DNA from 2 places in the Jeotgalibacillus haloalkalitolerans genome. Region 1 is predicted to be linked to the other one. Evidence: predicted binding sites of a transcription regulator. Region 1 holds the regulator's gene; the other holds the start of a gene.
The links. Region 1 encodes Rex, which represses fermentation and respiration genes when NADH is low (regulators of the CRP and FNR family bind a similar motif). Its sites were predicted from a motif close to TTGTGAAATATTTCACAA; they were not measured.
Positions count from the first base shown of each region.

Region 2: UFB30_RS01775 (L-lactate dehydrogenase) is a predicted target of Rex. The motif match lies at 4,780-4,797, and genes of this name have one in related genera.

Region 1 is NZ_JAXQNN010000003.1:5,302-12,677, forward strand. It holds gene UFB30_RS10045 (ABC-F family ATP-binding cassette domain-containing protein) at 762-2,699, opposite strand; gene UFB30_RS10050 (redox-sensing transcriptional repressor Rex) at 3,372-4,043, shown strand; gene UFB30_RS10055 (twin-arginine translocase TatA/TatE family subunit) at 4,103-4,291, shown strand; gene tatC (twin-arginine translocase subunit TatC) at 4,310-5,128, shown strand; gene UFB30_RS10065 (YdiK family protein) at 5,576-5,779, opposite strand; gene UFB30_RS10070 (CPBP family intramembrane glutamic endopeptidase) at 5,780-6,529, opposite strand; gene groES (co-chaperone GroES) at 7,181-7,376, shown strand, end outside.
Region 2 is NZ_JAXQNN010000001.1:360,522-367,897, forward strand. It holds gene UFB30_RS01765 (alpha-amylase) at 76-1,533, opposite strand; gene UFB30_RS01770 (ABC transporter ATP-binding protein) at 1,840-3,558, shown strand; gene UFB30_RS01775 (L-lactate dehydrogenase) at 3,774-4,715, opposite strand; gene pulA (type I pullulanase) at 4,927-7,376, opposite strand, start outside.

The DNA.
Region 1 (7,376 bases):
AGTTTTTCTGTGGATAAGCTGTGGGTAAGTATGAAAAAGGTTGTATATAACTCGGCGTGTCGTTTTATGTGGATAATGTTAATAATTGTGTACAACCCTGTGGGTAATGTGTATAACTCTGTTGAAAAGCATGAAAACGCTGTGCGTAGTGTGCATAACTCTGTGCATTGTCATCATTCTGTTACACTGCGTTCACATTATATACATATTTGATTTGCAATTTTCACACAAATATAAGCGAAAAGTTATTCACAATTGCCTGATATTTCGGAAATGGAAGGATGGGGGAGAATGAGCGGGATTTGAAGAGAAATTGGGTGGGGTGGGGGTTTTAGTTTGTGAAATGTTTGGCAAAATTTTGCTGGCGCGTGCGTAGGTCAAATCACACTTTTCTGCGAACTGCAGCGGTTTTTCTCTGAACAAGGTCGTTTATTCTTTGAACATGGGATGTTTTTCTACGAACCAGAGGTGTTTTTCTACGAACCAGAGGTGTTTTTCTCCGAACATGCCTTGGGTTTCTATGAACCACCCCAACCGGCAAAGTATAGAAGTCTAATGAAGGCGCGGACTGGGTAAAATGACACAATCTCCGGAACCACATGCGAAATGTCCTGAACGACACGAGTAATCTCCTGAACATCCGTGGTAATCTCATGAACCACACGCCAAATCTCCGGAACACCCGCCATAATCTCCTGAACCAACCAACAGCCAACAAAAAACAGGAACCCCAAAAGGATCCCTGCCAAACAATCACTCACTCACTCACTCAATTCCTCTTCCAGCTCAGCCCACTCCTCAAGCAGCTGATCCATCTCAGCTTTTGCCTGATCAATGGCCTGATTTGACTCCATCACACGCTCATGATCCTGGAAAATCTCAGGGTCACACAGCAGATTCTCATGCTCTTCAATCGTCCCTTCAAGCTCCGTGATCAAAAGCTCAATTTCTTCAAGGCGTCTGCGCTTTTTCCGCTCAGCCTTCTGCTTTTCCTTATCCAGCGCAAAGGCTGATTTATCCGTCGGCTTTTCTGCAGCCGGCGCTTTCTCCAGGCGCTCACGTTCTTCAATCGCCGCCAGCTCAGCAATCTCACTCAGCTTTTCCATATAGTAGTCATAGTCACCAAGATATTCCGTGCTGCCGTCAGCAGAAAGCTCCAGCACCTTAGTCGCAAGTCTATTGATAAAATAACGGTCGTGCGATACAAACAGGATCGTGCCCGGGTAGTCGATCAGCGCATTCTCCAAAATCTCTTTGCTGTCGAGATCCAGGTGGTTGGTCGGCTCATCTAAAATCAGCAGATTCGATTTCTGCATCATCAGCTTGGCAAGCGCAAGACGAGCTTTCTCGCCACCGCTAAGCGTCGAAACCGGCTTCAGAACGTCATCCCCCGAAAAGAGGAAGTTGCCAAGCACCGTACGGATATCCTTTTCATTTTTCATCGGATAATCATCCCAGAGCTCATTTAACACTGTTTTATTAGAATGCAGTTCTGCCTGCTGCTGGTCGTAGTAGCCGATGCTGACATTTGATCCGTATTGAATCTGTCCCGCAAGCGCCGGCAGCTTTTTCACAATCGTTTTTAAAAGGGTGGACTTCCCAACACCGTTAGGACCGATCAGTGCGATACTGTCCTCACGCGTGATGGCTGCATTGATGTTTTGCGAAACAGGGGCATCATAGCCGACTGAGAGATCCTGCAGCTTCAGGACGTCGTTCCCGCTTTGCCGGTCAATGGAGAAGCCGAAGCTTGCTGATTTCTCATCACCTTTTGGACGATCCATTCTGTCCATTTTCTGCAGCTTTTTACGGCGGCTTTGTGCCATTTTCGTCGTCGAAGCCCGCGCAAGGTTTCGCGCGACAAAGTCTTCCATCTTCGCAATCTCTTCCTGCTGCTTTTCAAATTCCTTCATCTCGCGCTCATAATCAAGCGCCTTCTGATCCAGATAGCGGCTGTAGTTGCCGTGGAACTTCTTCGAGCGCTTACGTGAGATCTCCACAACCTGATTGACGATTTTATCTAAAAAATAGCGGTCATGCGAGACAATTAAAATTGCCCCTGGGTAACCCTGCAGATAAGACTCAAGCCAGCTGAGCGTATCAATGTCCAGGTGGTTGGTCGGCTCATCGAGGATCATGACGTCAGGCTTGGTTAATAGCAATTTACCCAGAGCAAGACGGGTTTTCTGACCGCCGCTCAGTGTAGAAATCGGCGTGTCATAATCAAACGACTGAAAGCGCAGGCCGTGGAGCACGGTTCTGATATCCGCTTCATATTGATAACCACCGGCATCTTTGAACTGCACTTGCAGCTCATCATATTCAGTCATTACGCGGTTATAGCGTTCTGCATTTTCATAAACGTCCGGATCTGCCATCTGCTGCTCGGCTTCACGCAAACGTTTTTCCATATCCTTTAAGTAATCAAATACAGTCATCATTTCTTCCCAGATTGACAGCTCGGATTCAAGTCCGCTGTGCTGCTCCAGGTAGCCGATCCACACACCTTTTGGCTTATTAATATCACCGTCATCATGTGAAAGCTGACCCGCGATAATCTTTAAAAGGGTGGACTTCCCGGCACCATTCCGGCCGACAAGCGCAATCCGGTCCTTCGTCTGGACTTCAAGCTTTATATTCGCAATAATCTCCTCAGCGCCAAATGACTTGGAGAGGTTATTGACCTGTAATAAAATCATTCGCTGTTCACCTCATTTTTCTACCTTTAAGTGTATCGCACCAGCGCGATGATAAGCAACGAACTGTCATTGTGAAAAAACTTGCATACTTTGCAAGCGGATACCTTAATGGTGTATGATACAATAGGGACTTGGATTGTATTTAAAAGGAATTTGTTGTGAAAGATTGTTCTTATATAAGTGGTTGTTGAGCTGCGCTTCAGGCGGATGCTTTCCGCGGGACGACGCTGAGCCTCCTCGGCTTCGCCTGCGGGGTCTCAGCTGTCCGTCACATCCCGCTGGAGTCGCCGCCTTACGCTACGCTCAACGCTTTAAAAATAGAGACAACTTCACCACAAAGACCTACATTATAGTTTGATAAATGAGAGAGTAAACCTATACGAAATTAGATTTACTCTCTCAGCTGACCCTTGGAGCAGAGGGCGGAGACTCCCGCCCAGGAAGGGTCAGGTGAGACTCAGCATGCGAAGCATGAGGAGGCTCACCGCCCGGGGGCAGGAAAGCGCAGCCCTCTGCGGAAAGGGTCAGCGGTTTCGAAGTGTGATCAGGGTGCAGTCCTGCACGGAGATCATCCGCATTAGAACCATCAACAACATATAGATTTGGAAGCGTTCACAGCTTCACTTTACATGCGGTGTCTATGGCACTGTTGGATTTAGGGGGAGTACAGGAATGAGTCAGGAACAAATGAAGATTCCTCAGGCAACGGCGAAGCGGCTGCCGCTTTACTACCGTTTTCTGAAGAACCTGCATTCATCAGGAAAGCAGCGTGTTTCTTCGAAAGAGCTGAGCGATGCTGTAAAGGTGGATTCAGCAACAATCAGACGTGATTTTTCTTATTTTGGTGCACTAGGCAAAAAGGGTTATGGGTATAATGTTGAGTATCTGCTGTCCTTTTTCCGAAAAACACTTGATCAGGATGAGACCACAAAGGTTATACTGATTGGTGTCGGAAATCTGGGTACTGCGTTTTTACATTATAATTTCCTGAAGAACAACAACACGAAGATTGAAATGGCGTTTGACGCCGATCCTAAAAAGGCTGGGACTTCGATTGGTGAAGTGCCTGTGTATGCGATGGATGATCTGGAGGAAAAGGTGAGGGAGAGCAACATTGAAGTCGCGATCCTGACTGTGCCGGCCGGTCCTGCACAGGGAATCACTGACCGCCTGATTGATCTGAAGGTAAAAGGCATTCTGAATTTCACACCTGCAAGGCTGTCTGTGCCTGAGCATATGAGGATCCATCATATTGATCTTGCCGTTGAGCTTCAGTCACTCATTTATTTCCTGAAGAATTATGGAACAGAAGACGTAGAAACGTCACAATTAGAAGAAATATAGAATAGCCAAAATGCTTAATTTATTTTATGATAAGAGAAGAAAGAGGAGGTGCATGCATCATGTTACCAGGTGGAATCAGCCTTGCCGTGATCGCAGTCGTTGCATTATTAATTTTTGGTCCTAAAAAACTGCCGGAGCTAGGGAAAGCAGCAGGCAGCACCCTTCGTGAATTCAAGGATGCAACAAAAGGACTTGCAGATGACGATGATGATGTAAAAGACACAAAGAAAGACGAAAAACAGCAATAATTACGGGATGGTGGCCATATGAACCAGCAAGATATGACCGTCCATGAACATATAGGTGAAATAAGAAAACGACTCATCATTGTAGTCGTTTTCTTTGTCATTTCGATGGTAGGAGGCTTCTTCTTAGCAGAGCCGCTGATGAAATTCCTCCAGTCTTCAGACGAAGCCGCGCAAATGACATTGAATGCATTCCGGGTAACGGATCCTGTAAAGATCTATTTCCAGATTATCATGTTCACTGCGTTGATCATGACGGCACCAGTTATACTGTATCAGCTTTGGGCGTTTATCAGTCCGGGTCTGCATGACAGAGAGCGGAAGGTAACACTCAGTTATATCCCTGCTTCAGTCATTCTGTTTTTAGCAGGCCTTGCGTTTGCATATTTTATTCTATTCCCATTCGTTGTCCGTTTCATGATGAACCTGTCGAACAACCTGGAGATTGAACAGGTCATCGGGATCAACGAATTCTTCCAGTTCTTATTCCAAATGACAATCCCGTTCGGCTTCTTATTCCAGCTGCCGGTGATCATGTTATTTATCACAAGACTGGGGATCGTCACACCAATGTTTCTGGCAAGCATCCGTAAGTACGCATACTTCGGACTGCTCGTCGTCGCAGCCTTTGTGACACCGCCGGACATCTTCTCACACATGATCGTAACCGTACCGCTGATTCTCTTATACGAAATCAGCCTGTGGATTGCGAAAATCGGTTATAAGAAAGCACAAAAAGCAGAAGCCGAGCAGCGTGAGCTAGAAGAACAGGAACGCAGAGAGCGGATCGACCGCGAACTTGCGAAAAAAGCAGCAATGAAGGAGAACAGCGGGGAGTGATTCCTGCTGTTTTCTTTTTTTGGGGGTTGGTTTGGGTGTGGTTCAGGAGATTATGGTGGGCGTTCAGGAGATTTCAGGTGAGGTTCATGACATTTTCATGGGCGTTCAGGAAATTACATAGGACGTTCCGAAGATTTGGCTGATGGTTCAGGAAATCGTGTCATTGTACTGCTCTCCGGTGTGGTGAATGAAGTTTATGATGACCATGGTGGTCGCCTGCACGTGTGGTTCTTAGAAAAATGAGTATTGTTCGTAGAAAAACCATCAAGGTTCTTAGAATCATCAGCCATGTTCGGAGAAAAAACGGACACCTTCTCAGAAAAAACAGGGTGGTTCGTAGAAAAGTGTAATTGTACCTACGTCCGAACCGCGCTTTTTGCCCTTAGCCACGCCCCGGTCCCGCCACAATCCCCCAACCCAAAACAAAAAAGCAGCGGCCCAAAGCCGCTACTTCTTATCCTTCATATGCTTCTTAATCTTAAAGTGGAGTCCAATCAGCCTCAAGCCTGCCCCGATATCATACGTTGCAAACGCAACAAACAGGTAGGCGAAGAAGCCCCAGCCGTTTTCGTTTACGCTATTTACAGCGAAGTAGACGAAAAATACCCCAAGTATTAGATAGAAGACACCGTGTCCTAATGGAGATTTCATTTACAAAATTCCTCCTATTGCAAAGCGCCACAGTACGAAGACTGCTTCATTCAGTTCAATCATACGCTGAATCTCGTCAGCAAAGAAGAACTGGGTCATCACGACAAATGTGTTGATCGCCATATGTGCGATGATTGGAACGATGATTCGTTTAGTATATGCATAAAGAAATGCGAATGCATAGCCCATTGCCGCATATATCAGAATATGTGTGAAGTCAAAGTGAATCACCGCGAAGATCAGCGCACTGATCAGTCCTGAGATAAAGAAATTATACTTACGGTAGAACCAGCCGAAGATCACGCCACGGAAGACAATTTCCTCTAAAATTGGTCCAATGACCGCGACCGCTACTGCAGCGAGCGGGACATATGACAGCAGGCTGATGATGTCAGCTGTATTTTGTGATCCCGGGTCAATCCCGATCAGCGTCTCAATGCCGACTGCAATCGCCTGACTGAAGAATGCCAGGAAGATCCCGATAAATGACCACAGCGCCGCCATCCCCGGACTTGCCTTTTTACCCGGCAGATCCATGACGCCTTTATTTTTATTCATGATCAGTAAAATAATGATCAGCGCAATTGTAAAGCTGATAAAGATCCAGTAGCCCGATATTGAATACAGCAGCACGGCAGGCTCACTGTCGCTGACCATTCCGCTGATAAATAATGCGAGTGGTACAGCGATAAATGTGGAAAGCTGCATAGCCACGTATGTGATTAATATAATGAGAAAGGTGCGGTTCACAATCATACTCCTTTGAAATAGATTCGTTCTGTTTATTCTACTATTGAACTACACCACCTTCAATTGATAGCTACGATGTCAGACGTATTAAGTAGACATTTTGTGAATAGGGTGTGGAGGATGTGCTTTTGAAAACCGCTGTCCTTCTCCGTGCAGGACTTCGCTTTCCTGCCCCCGGGCGGTGAGCCTCTTCACGCTTCGCATGCTGAGTCTCACCTGTCCCTTTTCCGGGGCGGGAGTCTTCGTCCTGCACTCCGAAGGACAGCTGAAGAGTATTCATCACACGATACATTCATAAAACTGGACAAGTCTACATATTAAAAGGGGGTGTGACTTTTCAACTTAGTGAGTATTACATAATATCTTCATCCAACTCAGCTGGCTCTTGTAGTGGAGGACGTAGACTCCTGCGGCATAGAAGCGACAGCTGAGACCCCGGAGAGCGAAGCTTGAGGAGGCTCAGCGCGCGGCCGCGGAAAGCGAAGTCCTCCACGGAAAGAGACAGCGGTTACTATAAACAAATTTTTTAAAAAATTTAAGCCCATCACACTTGCAAAAACAACTGGAATTATTTAAACTAATACTTGTGTTAGCACTCAGATATACAGAGTGCTAATAAAGAATGAACATAATTCAAGGAGGTTGTTTCACTTGTTAAAACCATTAGGTGATCGCGTAGTAATTGAGCTGGTTGAGTCTGAGGAGAAAACATCAAGCGGGATTGTACTTCCGGATAGTGCGAAAGAAAAGCCGCAGGAAGGTAAGATCGTTGCCGTAGGTACAGGACGTGTGCTAGAAAACGGTGAGCGTGTTGAGCTTGAAGTATCTGTTGATGACCGTATCATCT
Region 2 (7,376 bases), on a different contig from region 1:
CCCGTGTCACGTTTCAAAATAGACACACTAAATAAAAACCGGAGACATCCACTGTCTCCGGTCATTTTTTATCTATTATTCAGCCGGCAAAGCCCATACCGATACACTGCCCGCCTGAACAGGGAACGTACCATATCCCTCATCATCAATTACCACAGGCTCATCAATCGAGTTCGTATAATCCGTCCACTCTTCACCAGCACGATGTTCACCGACAAACATTCTTTTTTCACCTTCATCACCAACTGTCACAACGACTGCACAGCCGGATCCTTCAATTTCCTCTACGCCGCGCCTGACCCAGCCGATTGTTGCAGGATGATCAAAATAGTCGTCCTGCTCACCGTAGGCACGATGATAGCGCGCGTAAATAAGCGGATCAATTGCTTCACGTTTATCCTCAATCGGATTCTCTCCATCAATCCCGAAATAATCCCCGTAGAATACACAAGGGTAACCATCTGCACGAAGCAGAACGAGTGCATACGCACTTTGCTTGAACCAGTCCTGCACCCACGACTCAAGAGACTCGCCAGGCTGGGAATCATGGTTATCAACAAATGTCACAGCATTCATCGGGTATTCGCCCACAAGCGTTCCTTCAAAGAGTGTAGATAGATCAGCTTCACGGCCTGCTTCTGAAATGCGGTGAAGCTTGTAGTGTAACTGAACATCAAATAAATCAAGCTGATAATCGGTTTCTTCCAGGAAGTTTCCGCAAGCCTCGATATCTTCGTTCCAATATTCACCGACCATATAGAAGTTGCCATCGCGATGTTCTTTCACCTGTCTGATAAATTCATCAATAAATTCATGACTGATATGTTTAATGGCATCAAGGCGATAACCGTCAGCATCAAGCATATCTGACATCCATTTCCCCCAGTTAACCATTTCATCACGGACTTCAGGATGGTTGTAATCAATGTTTGCAAACATCAGATAATCATAATTTCCAAACTCATCATCCACCTGATCATTCCAGTCTTTTCCCTCACCGACAATCTTGAAAAAGCCTGTTCTTTCTTCACGGGCATCAAAGTCTGTCCCGTTAAAATGGTCGAAGTTCCACTGGAAATCAGAGTATTTACCATCTCGTCCAGGAAAAGTAAACTTTGTCCAGCCTTCAATCTCAAATGGTTCAGAGATTTCTTCAAGACGGTTCTCAGCGTCTACTTCAATGACCTGAAATGTTTCTTTTTCATCCGCTCCGGCTTTATGGTTCATCACGACATCCACGTAGACCTGAATACCATTATCATGGCAGGCCTGAATGGCTTCGTGAAGTTCGTCTTTCGTACCGTATTTCGTTCTGACGTCGCCTTTTTGATCGAACTCTCCCAGGTCGTACAGGTCATATACGCCATAGCCGTTATCATCAGGTGATTCGCCTTTTGTAACAGGAGGAATCCAGACTGCGTCAATTCCGCTGGCTTTCAGTTCAGGTGCAGCATCCCTTAGTCTTTTCCAGTGGTCACCGTCTGCAGCGACGTGCCACTCGAAGAATTGAAGCATTGTGTGATTTCTTTCCACGTGAATTCCTCCTCTGAATAAAATAATTCAATTGTTTAGTCGTAAATCATTGGCGGTTGATCTCCGCTTCAGGCGGACGCTTTCCGTGGCCGGGCGCAGGAGTCGCCCCCTTACGCTCCAATCAACGCTGTGCATTATAAGATAGTGAATTTATGCACATTTAAATATTAATAAAATGATTATAGTGCAAGTTAAGTAATCAGACAATTTTGAATCTATTTTGTTTCGTTAATCGAAAATAGTGGTGGCACTATTTTTTGGTTGCTGTAAAATAATAGTTACATATTTCACAAGGGAGTACGAATGATGTTAAAAAGATTCTTTTCTTACTATAAGCCACATAAAAAGCTGTTTTTGGCTGATTTCAGCTGCGCCGTAATCGTAGGGATTCTGGAGCTCGGCTTTCCGCTTGCGGTGTCATGGTTTATTGACTCGCTGCTTCCTGAAGGGAACTGGCAGGCGATTACCTGGGTCAGCTTTTTGCTCCTGTTTCTCTATCTCTCAAGTACCTCTCTTCAGTACGTTGTAAACTATTGGGGTCATAAACTCGGGATTAATATTGAGACAGATATGCGCCAGGAGCTGTTTGAGCATGTACAGCGGCAGTCGTTTTCATTTTTTGACAATACGAAGACCGGTCATATTATGAGCCGGATCACAAACGACCTGTTTGATATCGGGGAAATGGCGCACCACGGTCCCGAGGATTTATTTATTGCGGTGATGACATTTATCGGCGCGTTCTGGATTATGCTGACGATCAACGTGAAGCTTGCGCTGATCGCGATTATTGTTGTGCCGTTTCTGATCTGGCTCATTACGTATGCAAATATCAAAATGAATACGGCGTGGAAAATGATGTACAGCAATATTGCTGAAGTGAATGCCCGTGTTGAAGATAGCGTGTCAGGGGCGCGCGTTGTTCAGTCATTTACAAATGAACAGCATGAGATTAAGCGTTTTACAACAGATAACCGTCATTACCGTCAGTCTAAAGTCGGCGCATACAAAGTGATGGCGTTCAGTCTGTCGGGTATGTATATCATGACGCGTCTGATTGTACTCGTTGTGCTTGTATTTGGGGCATACCTGAGTCTCAATAACGAGCTGTCTTATGGGGAGCTTGTCGCATTTGTTTTATATATCAATGTGCTCTTTAAGCCGATTGATAAAATCAGCGCACTGCTAGAGATGTATCCAAAAGGAATGGCAGGTTTCAAACGCTTTACAGATCTGCTTGACCAGGCTCCTGTCATTACAAACCGCCCGGATGCAAAAGAGGTCGATCATTTAGAAGGGGAAATTGAATTTGATCACGTGTCCTTCAGCTATGATGATCAGAAAAAGGTGCTGAATGACATTTCATTGAAGTTGAACCGCGGAGAAACTGTTGCATTTGTCGGTCCATCCGGAGCGGGGAAGACAACGATCTGCTCTCTGATTCCAAGGTTTTATGATGTAAACGAAGGTGCCATCAGAATTGATGGGATCGATATCTGTGACATGACGAAGGAATCGCTCAGAAGTCAGATTGGGATTGTGCAGCAGGACGTCTTCCTTTTCACGGGAACGCTCCGTGAAAACATTGCATACGGAAAGCTTGATGCAACAGAGGAAGAAATTCAGGAAGCTGCAAGGAAAGCGAACCTGCAGTCAGTCGTGGATGGACTTCCGCTTGGCTATAACACACAGATCGGTGAGCGCGGATTAAAGCTCTCAGGCGGTCAGAAGCAGCGGATTGCCATTGCAAGAATGTTCCTGAAAGATCCTTCTATTCTGATTCTTGATGAAGCAACTTCAGCGCTGGATACTGAGACAGAGGCGATGATTCAAGGCGCAATTGAAGAGCTTGCAAAAGGGCGTACAACGCTAGTAATCGCTCACAGACTTGCGACGATCAGGAAAGCGGACCGCGTTGTTGTGGTAACAGAAGAGGGGATTGCAGAAGACGGCACGCATGCCGAACTGCTTGAGCAGGATGGGATATTTGCGAATCTGCACCGGGTTCAGTATGAGCAGGTGTGATGGGGGACGGTTGGTTCGTGAAAAAATGGCGTATGTTCTTAGAAACGCAGGTAGTGTTCGTAGAAAAACGTGCATGGTTCTTATAAAATAATCAATCTTCGTAGAAAAAACAGAGTGGTTCTTAGAAAAGTGTAATAAGACCTAATCCGTCACTCTGCCGCGAAACGACTCCATCTAAAAAGCAGCTGTTGCCACCGCAACAGCTGCTTTTTCAATCAAAAATGAGGCTTCAAAATCCCTCTAAGCACATCTGCACTATGAGCAAACTGCTCTTTTTCCTTATCGCTCAAATTCAGCTCAATTACTTCCCGCACGCCATTCCGGTTAATCACAGCAGGAACACCGATATATACATCATCCTCGCCATATTCACCTTCCATCAGTGCAGAAACCGTCAAAATGCTGTTTTCATTGTGTAGAATCGCTCTTGTAATCCGCACAAGCCCCATTGCAATCCCGTAATAAGTAGCGCCTTTACTATTAATGATCTGATAGGCGGCATCGCGCACATTTACGAAAATGTCATCGAGACCTTCCTGCGTATATTCAGGATGCTTTTTGATCATATCAAGCACTGCAACACCACCGACATCGACTGAGCTATAGACAGGCAGCTCGCTGTCGCCGTGTTCACCGATGATGTAACCGTGGACGTTTTGCGGTGCGACCTGGAAATATTCGCCGAGCAGATAACGGAATCGTGCTGTATCTAAAATGGTACCGGAGCCAATCACGCGCTCTTTTGGAAAGCCGCTGTACTTCCATACTGCATACGTTAAAACGTCTACAGGGTTGGTTGCGACAAGGAAGATCCCGTCAAAGCCGCTGTCTACAACCTGTGTGACGATAGAATGGAAGATTTTCAGGTTCTTTTCAACAAGCTGAAGTCTTGTTTCACCGGGCTTCTGGTTTGCCCCCGCGCAAATGACGACGAGATCAACGTCTTTACAGTCTTCATATGTGCCAAATGAAATATTTAATGATTGCTGTGCAAAGACTTTTCCGTGGTTTAAATCGAGTACGTCACCCTTTGCTTTTTCTTCATTCAGGTCAATCATAATCAGCTCATCAGCGACACCCTGATTCAGCAGTCCGAATGCATAACTTGAGCCGACAAAACCAGTTCCAATTAATGCTACGCGATTACCTTTTACCATTTTCACAACACACCTTTTCAAATAGAATGATGTTCTGCTTTTATTATAAACGATTAAACAGATATTGTGAATATTTTCACAATATAAATAAAAAATAAAATGATAAATATTTTAAAAGAATCTAAATAGCTTTATCCTCACATACCCAAAGAAATGGAAGACAAACATATAAAGAACCCCTGATTCTATAACAGAGTCAGGGGCGTTACTTTTACTTCATTTTTCCATCCTTCAGTAATACCATACTGCTTAATCCATCTACCTCTACACTTTTACCTTTTTCCACAGACAATACTTCAGTGCCTGCTTCTTCACTGTTCACAAGTACTTTCCACGGTCCTTTACCAGGAAGGGAAACGGACACCGCTTCTCTATTTGCGTTATGAACAACAAACAGATGACGGTTCTTTTTCTCCTGCAGTGTATAAGCAATTGTGTTGGCAGGGGAGTCAGCAAATGTCAGGCGTTCATTGATGGCATCTGCATTTGTCAGTCTGAATGCGTCATATTTCTGACGGAGGTCAATTAAGCCTGCCATATAATCTACTTCTTCATCAAATGCAGCACGGCGTTCCCAGTCTAATTGGTTCACACTGTCAGGTGACTGGTAGCTGTTATGGTCTCCACCTTTTGTACGCATGAATTCCTGTCCTGCATGGATAAATGAAATTCCCTGAGATGTTAGTACGATTGAGGAACCAAGCTTGTGCATAGACTTCATTTCCTCAGGTGTTGCATCAGGATTTGTTTTCTCAAGCTTATCCCACAGTGTCAGGTTATCGTGTGCTTCAACATATTGCACAACCTGATCAGGATCACGGTAAGTGGCAAAGCTGTCGTCATACGCAATTCCACCGGCTACACTCTGGCGAATGATGTCTTCCATTCCCTGTTTACCATTGATAAAGCCAGGGTCTGTATCCTCCCAAACGCTTCCTTTTGCACCGTCGCGCAGCGTATCATTGAAATGCGCAACGCGTTCCATATCTTCAGCATTTTTCTGATTTGCTTTCAGCTCTGCATCCAGTGGCGTATTCAGATCCCAGCCTTCTCCAAGAACAATGATAGATGGATCAATCTCATCCAATGCTTCGCGCACTTCGTTCATTGTATCTGTGTCATGAATACCCATTAAATCGAAGCGGAAGCCGTCCATGTCGTATTCTTCAGCCCAGTATGAAACGGAATCCACGATAAATTTCTGCATCATTTTACGTTCAGAAGCTGTATCATTTCCAACGCCAGTACCATTTGCAAGGGAACCATCCTCGTTGTAACGGAAATAGTAGCCCGGTACAAGCTGGTGGAAATTCGATTCATTTACAGCATACATATGGTTGTATACCACATCCATAATGACACCCAGATCTTCTTCATGAAGCGTGTGAATCATTTCTTTTAACTCTTCTACTCTGACTTCAGGATCATAAGGGTCAGTTGAGTATGAACCTTCAGGTGTATTATAGTTTTTCGGATCATACCCCCAGTTGAATTGTGGTGTATCAAGGTTCGTTTCATCAACTGTACGATAATCATAGATTGGCAGGAACTGAACGTGAGACACGCCAAGGTTTAAAATGTGGTCAAGTCCGGTTGCATATCCTTCAGGTCCTGTTGTTCCTTTTTCAGTCACGCCAAGGTATTTCCCTTTGTTTTCAATCCCGCTTTCAGGCTGAATGGAAAGGTCTCTGACATGCAGCTCATAGATCGTCGCATCTTCAGGATTTTCACCCTTAGAGAATGCTTCCCAGCCATCAGGGTTCGTGCGGTCAAGGTCAAGGACTGCACCTTTATCTCCATTTACAGAAGTGGAGCGTACGTAAGGGTCTACTGCTTCTCGCCATTCGTCACCAATCTTTACTTTATACGTATAAAGCTGATTGTGAAGGTCGCCTTCAACGGATGCTGTCCATGTTCCTTTTTCAGCAGCATCCATAACAATTTCTTCGCCTCCAGTCGAATCCCACGCATCATAAAGAACAAGTCGTGCTTCGCTTGCAGTCGGTGCCCACAGACGGAAATCAGTCTGTTCCTCCGTATACGTGTTACCTAAATCATCACCATCATAAAAGTACATCTCATCAAATGATTCTGAACGGATTACTTTACCAACCTGAACAGTTGCGTCACCGAAAAAGTCCGTTTCAATCGTATACGTCTGTGTCAGATCAATATCTTCTACTGTTTCGATCGTCACTTTGTTCGTCACAGGATCTGAGCCTTCAAAAGGACGGATATCTGCAATCGTCAATCCAGTTAACGTAATGCCCGGATCTTCAGCAGCAGTATTAATCGGCAGATTCGTCGTTAATGTAATTTCATTTACTTCATCGATCGTAGCGCTCACAATACGCGGTGTTGAATCAATATATTTGGAATCATAATAAATCCCTTTATCACTTTGAACGATCCAGACCTCAGCTGTACCGTCTTCATTAAGTTTCGTAATATAGCGGTCGCCAAATTCCTGGTCAGCCCAGGCATTATCACCTTCCGTTTTCTTTACGATAAAGCCGACTTTATTAAACAATTCATCACTTGAAACCGTGAAGTTTGCAGTTAATCCAAAGTCATCCTCACCTGTAAACTGGATTTCCTGACCATCACCGTTGTCAGGCCACGCCCACAGGTTCCAGCCCTCATAATTGCCGTCAAAACGGT